One region of the Lysinibacillus sp. UBA5990 genome, then DNA from elsewhere that is predicted to be linked to it. Evidence: riboswitches for the same ligand, from Rfam matches in the RefSeq annotation. Region 1 holds a riboswitch; each other region holds the start of a gene.
What was found. Region 1 has a riboswitch for thiamine pyrophosphate ahead of thiC (phosphomethylpyrimidine synthase ThiC). Riboswitches for the same ligand answer to the same signal wherever they lie in the genome.
Positions count from the first base shown of each region.

Region 2: it holds a riboswitch for thiamine pyrophosphate, as region 1 does, so the genes downstream of both, thiT (energy-coupled thiamine transporter ThiT) here and thiC (phosphomethylpyrimidine synthase ThiC) in region 1, are expected to answer to the same signal.
Region 3: it holds a riboswitch for thiamine pyrophosphate, as region 1 does, so the genes downstream of both, thiW (energy coupling factor transporter S component ThiW) here and thiC (phosphomethylpyrimidine synthase ThiC) in region 1, are expected to answer to the same signal.

Region 1 is NZ_DJAY01000002.1:114,712-119,338, reverse strand. It holds gene B3D94_RS01320 (catalase) at 1-1,144, shown strand, start outside; gene thiC (phosphomethylpyrimidine synthase ThiC) at 1,353-3,131, opposite strand; TPP riboswitch at 3,273-3,387, opposite strand; gene B3D94_RS01310 (AEC family transporter) at 3,460-4,389, opposite strand.
Region 2 is NZ_DJAY01000012.1:50,305-54,931, forward strand. It holds gene B3D94_RS11575 (hypothetical protein) at 1-191, shown strand, start outside; gene map (type I methionyl aminopeptidase) at 219-974, opposite strand; gene thiT (energy-coupled thiamine transporter ThiT) at 1,137-1,697, opposite strand; TPP riboswitch at 1,832-1,939, opposite strand; gene B3D94_RS11590 (DUF4870 domain-containing protein) at 2,066-2,389, shown strand; gene B3D94_RS11595 (hypothetical protein) at 2,442-2,567, shown strand; gene B3D94_RS11600 (SbcC/MukB-like Walker B domain-containing protein) at 2,608-4,627, opposite strand, start outside.
Region 3 is NZ_DJAY01000001.1:91,383-96,009, reverse strand. It holds gene B3D94_RS00405 (ABC transporter permease) at 1-384, shown strand, start outside; gene B3D94_RS00400 (ABC transporter substrate-binding protein) at 381-1,454, shown strand; gene B3D94_RS00395 (MFS transporter) at 1,804-3,000, shown strand; TPP riboswitch at 3,060-3,167, shown strand; gene thiW (energy coupling factor transporter S component ThiW) at 3,262-3,765, shown strand; gene B3D94_RS00385 (VWA domain-containing protein) at 3,858-4,627, opposite strand, start outside.

The DNA of each region.
Region 1 (4,627 bases):
TACTGAAGAAGGCAACTGGGATCTAGTAGGAAACAATACACCAGTATTTTTCTTCCGTGATCCACTACACTTTACAGATTTAAACCACGTGGTCAAACGTGATCCACGTACAAATATGAAAAACGCTAATTCCAACTGGGATTTTTGGACATTATTACCAGAAGCGCTTCACCAAGTGACAATTGTAATGTCTGACCGTGGTATTCCAACTGGTTACCGTAATATGCACGGATTTGGTTCTCACACATATAGCTTTATCAATGCTGATAATGAGCGTGTTTGGGTTAAATTCCACTTCCGTACAGAACAAGGCATTAAAAATTTCACAGGTGATGAAGCAACTGAGGTAATCGGTCAAGACCGTGAATCTTCACAACGTGATTTATATGAAGCCATTGAAAAGGGCGATTTCCCTAAATGGAAAATGTATATTCAGGTTATGACAGAGGAGCAAGCTCGTGAGCTACCATACAACCCATTCGATTTAACAAAAGTATGGTATAAAAAAGATTTCCCATTAATTCCTGTAGGTGAGTTTGAGTTAAATAAAAACCCGGACAACTACTTTGCAGAAGTGGAACAAGCTGCATTTGCACCATCTAACATCGTTCCTGGTATTAGCTTCTCACCAGATAAAATGTTACAAGGTCGTATCTTTGCCTATGCGGATGCACAACGCTACCGTTTAGGTGTAAACCACTATATGCTTCCTGTTAACGCACCAAAATGTCCATTCCGTACTTTCCACCGTGATGGCGCTATGCGTTTTGACGGCAACCTTGGTTCAACACTAGGCTATGAACCAAATAGCTATGGTGAATGGGAGCATAATTTAGACCACAAAGAGCCTGAGTTACGCATTGATGGTCATGCAGGAATTCATGATTTCCGTGAAGACGATAATAATTACTTCGAGCAACCAGGTAAACTTTTCCGCCTAATGACTGCGGAAGAACAACAACGTCTATTTGAAAATACGGCTAATGATATGGCTTCTGTTGAAGAATTCATCAAACGTCGTCACATCCTTCACTGCTATTTAGCTGATCCAGCATATGGTGAAGGTGTCGCAAAAGCAATGGGTCTTTCATTAGAAGGTATGGATCTTACAAACCCATATGTAAAACAACCAACAAACGTTTAATATTCCACTTATTATTGATATCCAAATCCAACTTTTACTCCATGTGAATGTATAATTCACATGGAGCTTTTTAGTATTCGTCTAGTTTCAACCGCTCACTTCTATTTGCAAAAGCATAAATTACTTTTATTCATCTCCCCTGTTTAATTGTGGAACCAACATAAAAAAGGCTCGTGTCTAGTAAATCAACACAAGCCTTGTACTATTATTATTGATAGATTTGACTACCTGCCTTTTTAAACTCCGCTGACTTTTCCCTCATACCTTCATGGATGGCCTCTGTTGTATTTAAATCCTTTTCCTTAGCATAATTACGAATATCCTGAGAAATTCTCATGCTACAAAATTTAGGACCGCACATTGAACAAAAATGTGCTGTTTTTGCCCCCTCTGCTGGTAATGTTTCATCGTGATATTCTACTGCACGTTCTGGATCAAGAGAAAGGTTAAATTGATCACGCCAGCGGAACTCGAAACGCGCTTTTGACAGTGCATCATCTCGTTGTTGTGCACCTGGGTGCCCCTTTGCTAAATCTGCAGCATGTGCAGCAATCTTATAAGTAATAACCCCTACTCGAACATCCTCCCGATTAGGTAATCCTAAATGTTCCTTCGGTGTCACATAGCAGAGCATAGCTGTACCAAACCAACCAATCATTGCTGCACCAATAGCAGATGTAATATGGTCGTAACCTGGAGCAATATCTGTTGTCAATGGACCTAAAGTATAGAATGGGGCTTCCTTACAAACCTCTAATTGCTTGTCCATATTCTCTTTAATCAAATGCATTGGAACGTGACCTGGCCCCTCCACCATTACTTGAACATCATGCTTCCATGCAATTTGCGTTAATTCGCCTAATGTTTCCAGCTCCGCAAATTGTGCTTCATCGTTAGCATCCGCGATTGACCCTGGGCGTAAGCCATCTCCTAATGAAAAGGCTACATCATAAGCTTTCATAATTTCACATATTTCCTCAAAATGAGTATAGAGGAAGTTCTCTTGATGATGGTATAAACACCATTGCGCCATAATGGAACCACCCCTAGACACAATGCCTGTTACACGGTTTGCCGTAAGAGGGACATAACGTAAAAGGACACCTGCATGAATAGTGAAATAATCTACCCCTTGCTCCGCTTGTTCAATAAGCGTATCACGGTACACCTCCCATGTTAAATCCTCAGCCACACCATTTACCTTTTCTAATGCCTGATAAATTGGTACTGTCCCAACTGGTACTGCAGCATTTCGAATTATCCATTCTCTCGTTGTATGAATATGTTTGCCAGTTGATAGATCCATAATATTATCAGCACCCCAGCGTGTAGCCCATGTCATTTTTTCCACTTCCTCTGCAATCGAGGATGATACAGCTGAATTCCCAATGTTCGCATTAATCTTCACATGGAAGTTACGACCGATAATCATTGGCTCGGCCTCAGGATGATTAATATTGGCAGGCATAATAGCCCGGCCTGCTGCAATCTCTGAACGTACGAAATCTGGGTCCATATTTTCTCGTATCGCTACAAACTCCATCTCAGGTGTAATAATTCCCCGTCGAGCATAATGAAGCTGCGTGACATTTTTACCCTTTTTTGCACGTAAAGGCTTTCTCACCAATTCCGGGAAGACATTTTCATGGATACGTGGATCATCAGCGCGACTGAAACCATTATCCTCAGGTTTAATTGTACGCCCTCCGTATTCCTCAACATCCCCTCGCTCTTGTATCCAAGCACTTCGTAAAGCAGGTAAGCCCTTTGTAATATCCACGTGGAAGACCGGATCTGTATATGGTCCACTCGTATCATACACCCGAATTGGGGCATTTTCTTCATCCCCAAAGGTACCAGTCGTCGGACTTAATGTAATTTCACGCATTGGTACTAAAATATCAGGACGAGATCCTTCCACATAAACCTTTTTACTTCCTTCAAAGTTAGACATAATCGTAATGTTCTTTGCACTAATTGCTGACATGAGCTACTTCTCTCCCTTAAATGTAGTTTAAACAAGGACCGATTCTAGCTCACCCAGCAAACAAAATAAATAAAGGCCGAATCCAAAAAAATAATTGGATCCGGCCATGAATGTAAAGGGTCTATTGATTGCACGTAATATGCAATAGCTTCTTAACTTTCCCACGCTGGTATGAGCCAGATCAGGTCCAAAGGGTCAAGAAACCTCTATGCGTTTCCCTCTCAGCCTGACTCATCAGACTCCCCTAGTTAATACTATTCAGTTTGATGCTAGTTTAGCAGATATTGCTAAGAGATGGAAGTTATCATTTAAATATTTTTGATTTCTATTAGGTAAACAATACATCAGCAATATAAATTACAATCGTGACCGTTATACAACTCACAATGGTCGAAAATAAAACGGTTTGTGCAGCTGTTGCCGACTCTATATCATATTCTAATGCTAGACTTGAACTGTTGCGGGATGTGGGAAAAGCACTCGCTATAAATAACGATTGTGCCACAACCCCGTCTAAACCGAGCGCATAAATAATGACTAAAGCAACGGCTGGACCGATAATTAATCGCGTCAAGCAGCTGACGAATACTGTTTTATTAAACATCGTTTTAATCTCCAGTTGAGACAATTGGGCGCCTAGCGTAATTAATGCAACGGCAATAAAACCATCTGCTACATGGTCTATAGGTATTTTAATAAACTGCGGAATGCCAATGTCAAAATAATTCATGGCCACACCGATTATTAAAGCGTGTATAATAGGCATTTTTATAAAATCCTTTAAAATTGTCATGCCCGATTTAGTAGAGGAAATTAAATTATATAAACCATACGTATACGTTGTCATGTTTTGGAAGATAACGAGTATAACCTGGATGGCTACACCAATAGGTTGAGTGGCAAAAATCATTTGAGCTACCGGAATACCATAGTTGCCAGAGTTAATGAGTACTACACTATTTTTAAAAACAGCTGCCTCAGTTTTGGCGAGTCCAAGCCCTTTCGCTAAAAAGTGACTGAGTAACATTTGACTACCAATAAAAAGCACAACAAACAATCCAACTTCTCCCAGAACAGACAGTTTTATACTCGTCTCATATAAATTAATAAATACAGCGGCAGGCATAAAACAATATGTAATAAGCTGTGATAATGCTTTTAAGTTAAAGCGAAATTTCTTTTGCAGAATAGCACCTAGTACAAGTAATACTAAAATAGGTGCGACAATTTGAAAGAAAATCATTCCAAGATACACCATATTGAAGTCCCCCTCCCTTTTGATTGTAGTGTCGATAATGTACTAGGTCAATGCTACTTACTTTCATAATTAAAACCGTTGATTTCCACTACTGGAGGGGTGCGCCTTGTTCCAATGATGAAAAGATAAAAAATCACATCAATAAACGAGGAGAACAATGTACAGAATATAAGAATCACCAAAACTCACTCATTTGAGGACTATGAATTCTCGATGAAAAAAATGAAAAGGGAATCGA
Region 2 (4,627 bases), on a different contig from region 1:
CCATTGCGCTACATATCCGCTTTCATCACTTTGATATCATGTATCCAAGTGTTTTTATATGGGCTTATATAGGAATCGCTTTACATAATGGTTTTGATGAGCTACTCGTAACAACAGCTGCGTTATTTTTATGTGGTGTACTCTTAGTTGGTATTTTATTCATTAAAAAAAATCCTGCCTACCAAAAGTAATTTGGTGTGCAGGATTTTTTTGTAATCCTATTCTTCGTCTAATGAAGTAAGGATAATTGGTTTTTCTTTTGTAACAATTACTGAATGTTCAATTTGAGCAACAAGAGACTTATCAGGTGTAATGAATGTCCAACCATCACCAGCTTCTACAATATGCTCTGCTTTTGCTGAGATAAATGGCTCAACTGCAAGAACCATACCCTCTTTCATAATCGTAGAGTCCCATGCATCATAATAATTTAAAATGTGATTTGGCTCATCATGTAAAGAACGACCTAAACCATGGCCTGTTAAATTCATAATAACTGTTAAGCCATTAGCATTCGCTTCTCGCTCTACAGCTTTACCGATTTGATTTAATTTAGAGCCAGCCTTTACCTTTGTCATAGCACGGTCAAAAGCATCTTTAGCAACACGACATAGTTTTTCTTTGTCTTCATAGCCATCACCAACTACAAATGAAATACCCGTGTCGGCAAAGTAGCCATCTAAAGAGCCTGAAACATCGATATTGACGATATCTCCCTCCTGAATAACACGTTTACCTGGGATACCATGCGCTACTTCCTCGTTGACACTAATACAAGTATATCCTGGGAAGTCATATTCTCCTTTTGGTCCTGAAATGGCACCTGCCTCAGCAAACATTCGGCCAGCAATTTCATCTAGTTCAAGTGTTGTGACACCTGGTTTTGTAGCAGCCTTCATCGCTTCACGAATCTCTGCACAAATGCGTCCAATTTTTTTAAAAGCTTCAATTTCTTCTTGCGTTTTTACAATCATGTATAACGTCCCTTTCATCTAATATCTACTCTTTAATATAACATAACTTTTTACGCGTATAACGCTAAACGCTTTAAATATTGTATGCCTGCCTCCTTGGCAAAGTGCTATTCTCTTGTGACTGCATAAAAAAACCCCTTCACCAATATGAAGGGGATGGCATTATGCTTTACGATGCATTAGTTGTGGAGCGGCTGTGAATAATAACGCTCCCACAATGGCTGTTAATACTGTTGCGGGCAGCATATAGGTACCATTATAAATAATCGAGTAGATCCACGCATTTTGATCGCCGGCATACTCTGCAAAAAATACCGCTCCAGCAGTAGTATGCGCTGCATATCGCAAGAAGCCTGCAAACACCGTACCTACAATAATATAAAGCGCCATTTTTGTTTTGTTTAGTTGGCTTGCTGCTTCAAGTAAAGGTCTGCGTACAATGGCTGCTAACCCTACAACTGTGAAAGCAACGCCGTAATCTAATAAACCTTGAAGCCAGTGTACAATATAAGCTCCAAACATGGTTTGCATAACGCCTACAAGTAAGCCTGTTGTTAGGCCAGCTACTAAGCCCCAACGAAATGCAATTAACATAATTGGTACCATGACAAGACTAACAGAGCCACCTTGTGCCCATACTTTAAAGGAGACCTGATCGAGCACAAGGCCAATCGCAGCAAATATTGCAATCTCCACTAGCATTAATAGTCTTTTTTTGTCCATACATATTCTCTCCTTTGTTCCGATGTAGGATACAAGAGCAGGAATAGAAATGCGCTGATTTGATTCTCTCTGACATCTTTTTATTCTTAAGAATGAAAAAACGATGTCAGGACAGAGCCTCACATCGTACAAGTGTCGGTTTCTATCCACATCCCTACGCAAGTGTTAGCTTACAGGTTCAAAGAGTCAAGGCATTACGTGCCCAGTCTCAGCTGACATCATCAGCTCCCCTTGTGGTCGTTACATCTGAATTTAATTTGAACACTTTCATTGTACGCAAAGCACGGAATGATTACAACCTCTTCCATACTTAATTTTTGAAACTTTACTGTTTTCCATGCGTAAATATTAAAAAAGGAGGTACAACTATGGAGAACCAAAAAATTTTATCTGCCTTTAGTTATCTCAGTATTTTCTTTGCTCCTTTCATCGTACCATTAATTGTTTACTTCGTTACGAAAGATGCTGACATCAAAAGACATTCTATTCGAGCACTAGTGTCTCATCTAATTCCTTTTGTATTTGGTATCTTATTTTTCATTGTCTTTGTCTTTTCTACATTTAGTTTAGACCCCACTTCAAGTAATAGTACAGTAATGATCATTTGGTTCATTTCGTTCGCCATTTACGGAATTGTTTCGCTCGGAATCGTAATATGGAATATTATTCAGGCTGTTAGAGTTATCCGCTAATGTTTCATTTTTAAAATAAACAGGTAGAAGTAATTAAAAAGGAGCTGTGTTTTTGATGAAAGTATCAAAAGTAGTGAAAACCGCTGTTAAATTAGCGCCTATTGTTATACCGATCGTAAAAAAAGTGATGGCAGCAAAAAAAGGGACAACTTCTACAGTCAGTTCTCGAAAAAAATAAAAGGAAGGCGTATTTCCTTAAGCCGGAAATACACCTTCCTTTATTTTATTTCAAAATATGTTTGACTATATCCATTCAATGTTTTTTCGACATGTAAAACGGCTGGCATCGCTGATTTTAATTCAGGCACATGAGAGATGACACCAATCATTCGTCCAGAATCTTGTAAATCGATTAATGTATCTATTGCTTTATTTAATGATTCTTCATCGAGCGAGCCAAAACCCTCATCAATAAACATTGTTTCAATATAAATATTACCTTGGAAGCTTTGAATAACATCTGCCATTCCCAAGGCAAGGCTTAATGATGCATTGAACTTTTCACCACCGGATAATGTTTTGACATCTCGTAATTGATCTGTGTAAGCGTCATATACATCAAGCCCAAGTCCACTTTGTTTGGCATGCTTTTCAAGCCTGTCCGAACGTCTAAGCTCAAATTGGCCATTAGATAAATGATAAAGACGAATATTGGCTGCCTCTGTAATTTGATCTAAATAATTAATTTGAATATATCGTTCAAAGGAAAGCTTTTTCGAATTTTGCCCATTTAATAAGCCATACAGCTCCTTCACGCGCCCTGCCTCACTCTCAAGTAAACGAAGCTCTCTCTCTGTTTCTTCTACTTTGTTGATAAAGCTTTGACATGATTTCGCAAATCCATCTATTTGTTGAAGTTGTTTAAAAGCATCCTCATAGGCGATTCGGAGACTTTCTAAGGTTGCCTCCATCAGGGCTAAATCTTGCTCCTCTTTTCCTTGAAGATGTTTTTCTCCTTCTGAAATTTGAATTTGTAACGTATGAACATGTAACGTGTAGTCACTGCATGCCTTCCTAAGTTCTTCTAATTGAGCGGCACTTCTTTTCGCAGTTGCATAGTCTTCATAGTTCACAAAGCCTGCTTCCTGCATGCTTATTGAAAACTGCTCACGCTTGTCATTCATTTTGAGCTTTAATTCTTCAAAATTCTGTTTGGCGATTTCCACAGCTAGTTTAGCATTACTGGCAGCTTCCTTCGCGGCATGTAAATCATGCTGGCTTTCCTGCCATAATTTTTGTAAATCCATTTTCTGTTTACTAACATCGGTAAGTGTTTGTTTTAATTGTTGTAAGGTTGGAATAGTTGTTGGCATTTGCTTATGCTGTTCTTCTACAATTGCCTGCAGTCTTGTCCAGCTCTTCATCTGCTCAGTTAAATATTCCTCAAGTTTGACTTGTTTATGTTGCAAATGCTCTATTGCTAAACGCTGTTCCTTCTGGTTGATCCTTGTTTGAGCTAGCTGTTGATTGATAATCTTTAAGCTAGTAATCTCTTGTTCCATTTTTTCTAAGGAAGCTATTATTTGTGCTTGATCCTGTTGCTTCATCGCGTATGCTTCTAATTGTGTCAGTGCCTCTTGCTGAAGTTGTTGTGCGGATGTTAAAAACGCCTCTTTTTCCAAATACAAACGCTCGTCTGAAGAAGCTTTTCTCCTTAACGTTTCCACCTGAGCAAGCTCAACAATTTCCAATTGCTCACTATGTGTTTGTTGATGAGTCGTACTCCCACAAACCGGACAAGGTTGCCCTTCTTTAAGCTGTTGAGCTAAAATGCTTGCTTGGCTTGTCAGCCAGCGTAGCTCTAATTGTTGAAGCTCCTGTCTACTGTCCTGAAAATGAGCTTTAGTAGCGATAACATCCTGTTTCGCTATCTCTACCGTTTTTGTATATTTCTCCACCTGCATGAGCAAAGCTACTTGCTCCCGCAGTTTTGGTAGTTGCTCTAAATAACCTTCATATGGTTCCAATTGTTTTTCAAATTGCTCAATTGATTGTAAAAGCTCCTCTAATTGCGCGCTTTCTTTATCGATTAGCGCTAGGTTATCCGCTGCCCCTTGTTTAGCCGTTTCAACATATTGCTCAGCAATTTGCAGTTGCTGTACATTGCTGTCATAAGCCTCGAACTTAGGAAGCAATGCTTGGAGCTGCATTTCCTGCTGCAAAAGCTGTTGACGTTCTGACTCTTTTGCCTCTTCTGCTTCATATTTTTCTTGGGCTCTTTGTAAAAGCTCCTTGGTT
Region 3 (4,627 bases), on a different contig from region 1:
GCGTTTAGTGTACCAATTGTAGTGTTAATGGTTTTACCTAAATTGTTAGAAATGAATAAATCACTAATTGATGCAGCATTAGATTTAGGTGCAACCAAAAAGGATGTTATGTTGCGTGTCATTTTACCGTATATTCAGCCAGGTATTTTTGCAGGTTTCTTCCTAGCTCTTACGTATTCATTAGATGATTTTGCTGTGACATTTTTCGTAACCGGCAATGGCTTCAGTACATTATCGGTAGAAATCTACTCGATGGCTCGCGCGGGAATATCTCTAACAGTTAACGCTATTTCTGGTTTAGTATTCTTTGTAACAGTTATCGTTGTGATTGGCTATTACTTCATTACAAGTCGCACAAGCAAAAGAACGGAGGGACAACAATGAAGTCATTAATTCAAGCGACCATCGCTATACTTGTTGTTTCTGCCCTTTTATTTTATGCTGCTGATGCCTTAAGTGCTGGCGGAGGTAAAAGTGGAAAAGATACTTTAACCATCTTTAACTGGGGAGAATATATTGATCCTGATCTATTGAAAGAGTTTGAAAAAGAAACAGGTATTCATGTCATTTACGAAACATTCGACTCCAATGAAGCTATGATGACTAAAATACAGCAAGGTGGTACAGCGTACGATATTGCTGTCCCTTCTGAGTATATGATTGAAAAAATGAAGGAAGATAATTTATTGATTCCTTTAGACAAAGCGAAAATCCCGAATTTTAAAAATATAGATCCATACTTTTTAGATTTACCATTCGATGATAACAATCAATATTCAGTTCCTTACTTCTGGGGAACAGTAGGAATTGTTTATAATCCAAAGCTAGTTGGGAACTTAGATTTCTCCTCTTGGGACGATTTATGGGACCCTTCATTAAAAAGAAAAGTATTTTTAGTAGACGGTGCTCGTGAAGTGATTGGAATGGGTTTAAATAGTCTTGGACACTCCTTGAATTCATTGGATAACGATGAACTGCGTGAAGCAACTGACAAGTTGATCACACTTGCGCCTAACATAAAAGCGATCATTGGGGATGAAATTACGCCATTAATGATCAATAATGAAGCAACAGTGGCTCTCACTTGGTCTGGTCAGGCAGCGGACATGATGTCTGAAAATGAAGAATTGGACTTTGCTGTTCCTGAAGAAGGCTCCAATTTATGGTTTGATAATATGGTTATTCCAAAAACATCGAAAAATATTGAAGGTGCACATGCCTTTATCAATTTTATGCTAAGCGCTGAATCTGGTGCTCAAAATGCCGATTATGTTGGCTATTCGACGCCTAATATCGCTGCCATGGACTTAATGGACCCAGAAGTAGTTTCTGATGAACGCTATTACCCTTCTGAAGAGCAACGTGATACATTAGAGGTCTACAAAAACTTAGGCCCAGATTACTTAGGTAAATATAATGAACTGTTTTTAGAATTTAAAATGAATATTCGATAATTTATAAGAGCGATTTGGTCTAAAACCAATTCGCTCTTTTTATGTAAGCATTCATTTGTATTACTATATTTAAAGAGCATTTCTACTAGTAGCCTTTGGTAACATTATTCACACTTACCCGCGCTATTTCATTTCAATATAGTTGTTTCTAGCAAAAAGCAATTCGTCCTCACTCTACACCCCTAACTATTCTTTTTTATTACACAATGATCTGAAGCCTCCCAAGAAAAAAGCTTTTCTGAAAAACCATTCTAACGATCGAACCAGTTACAGCAATCTCAACTATTAGCCAGCTATAATTCTTTATGATAGACTGTACTATATTTGATTACATAAAGGGGGTTTTTCGATGACCCAGCAGAAGTCCAATAAGGCGGCTTTGTATATATTAATGTTTAATATGTTTATCGCAATGGGGAGTATTGGAATTATTATTCCTGTAATGCCGGAATACTTAAGAATATTTGGAGCAGCAGGACAAGTTCTAGGTATGCTTATTGCAACGTTCGCCTTGGCACAATTCGTATTTTCTCCAATTGCTGGGAATCTTTCTGACCTGTATGGGCGGAAAAATTTAATTATTTTCGGTCTTATACTAACAGGACTTGCACAAATCGGTTTTGGCCTTTCTACAGATGTTTGGATGCTCTTTTTGGCACGCTTTTTAGGTGGCCTTGGCTCTGCATTTGTTGCACCTCCTATTATGGCTTTTGTAGCAGACGTGACAACTTATGAAGAACGCGGAAAAGGAATGAGTATGTTAGGAGCTGCAATGTCGTTCGGCTTTATGATTGGCCCTGGAATTGGTGGTTTCCTCGCAAAGGTTAGCTTACATTTTCCATTTTTCATGGCGGGAGCTGCCGCCATCTTAGCATCTATTTTATCGTACTTTTTATTACCATCTACAAAGCCAAATACTGCGCAAAATAGACAAAAGCAAGATAATCTGGTGAAACAGATGGCTCGCTCTGTACATATGCCTTATTTTGTTATGTTAATTATTATGATGGTATTCTCATTTGGGATTGCTAACTTCCAAACAACCTTATCCCTATTTGTGACAGAAAAATTTAATTACTCACCTGGCGATATTGCTACCATTCTAGTTGTTGGTGGAGCATTTGGGGTAATTGTACAGATGTTTATCATAACGCCACTCTTTAAACGCTTTGGTGAAATGAAAGTAGTTTTGGTCAATTTATTTATTGCCTCCGTTGCTATTTTCTTAATATTATTTGTTTCAGGTTTTGCACTAATATTAGTTGTAGCAACCATCTTCTCAACGGCAACAACGTTAATTCGTCCAGCTGTTAATACACTCATCTCAAAACTTGCTGAAACAGAGCAAGGGTTTGCAGCCGGCTTGAACAATGCCTATATGAGTCTTGGAAATATGATTGGACCCGCTTTAGCTGGTTTCTTATTTGACTGGAATATGAATAGTCCTTATATATTTGGTGCCATTATCTTATTAGCCTGCTTCTTCCTTGCCCTAATTTGGACATTGAAAAAGGCACCACAACTTATGCATCCAGATTCACACTAATCATCAAAGCTTATTGACTATTGATTCAAGTATGTTACACTTCTAAAAAATAGAAAAATTTTTACCACTAGGGGAGTCTTTTAAAGGCTGAGACGTATATGGTTATATACGGACCCTTCGAACCTGATCTAGTTCATGCTAGCGGAGGGAAGTGGCGCTTCTTGCTATTTTCATTGTATAAGCAAGGCCGCTTCCTGTCGTTTGAAGGAAGCGGCTTTTTTCATTTTCCTAGTGGCTAAAACGAAAAGGAGCGCACCTATCATGTCTATTCGAAAATTAACAATTATGGCTTTATTAGTAGCGATTGCCGTTGCAGGCTCTACGTTCATCTCCATTCCAACTGGGATTGCTCGTGCCTACCCTATACAGCACGCTATTAACGTAATAGGAGCCATTATACTTGGACCCTTACCTACAGTTGTAGTAGCCTTTGTGACGGCTATCATTCGTATCCTTACAGGAACAGGCTCACTGTTAGCCATTCCTGGTAGTATTATTGGTGCATTATGCGCAGGGCTTGCCTATAAATATAGCTGTAAAATGTGGTTAGCCGGTATGGGCGAAGTGATCGGCACTGGTCTTCTCGCATCACTTGTAGCAGTACCCTATGCAAAGATACTTATGGGCACATCCGTAGCGGCCTTATTTTTCATGCCTGCCTTTTTAATATCAAGTTCAATTGGAGCAATCTTAGGTATTGTAGTAGCTAGCAGTTTGCGTAAAACGGTGCTAGTAAAATATTTTAATTCCCGCTCTCTTTATTAAAGAACGTCGTTGATATAACTTAGAGGATTTCTCTCCCTGCATATATACAAAAAGCAGTGCGAAATAATTCACACTGCTTTCATCTAACTAAATTATTGGCGTTTTTTCATACCCTTTAATAATTGTGCTACATTCGTATCTTCTGCTTGTACGGGGGGATTTTCTACAAGTTGCTCCTTTTTCTTCGGCTTCGTTAGGAAATTCCAGCCAAAGCGTCTTATTGTAATATCAATAAAGAATAAGAGCATACCTGCAAGGAGAAGCCATGTCGCAATGTTTTGACGATCCGCCCCTCGCTTTGTAAAGTCACGGAACACTTCTTGTGGTTCTTTTAAAACAGCACCACCAGTTTGTTCGGTTAATTCTTCTATTAATTTATCATTAGCAGGAAGAAGTTCATACTCAGCACTATAGGGAACACTTAATCCTGCCTGATAAATCGTTTCCTTTTCATCAGCGATACGGAAGAAGATTAATCCCGGCTCAGCTTGTACTACAGCTCGCACCTGAGAAGCTGATATAGTTTCAAGCTGTGTGTCTAGCTCTTCACCCGCTTCATTAACCGCAACAATATCTAAAAATGCTGCTTCATTTGTAGGATCTGTAATCATAAATGATCCATCTGATTCTACTCTTACATCATAGGCAACATCATTATAGCTTGGGAGCATTTGTGAAATAAGCGTTTGCCAAAATGTTCCCCAGTCCTGCCATCTTGCCCAGTCGCCTGCCCACTTTCCTGTTGAATCAGAAGTAAACGCAAATGTTTTGCCAAGACCATATTGCCATTGTGCTAACACCGGATCTTCCTTTTCGCTTTCAGCCACGACGGTAGCACCCTGCTTTGCAGTTGTTCCGATAT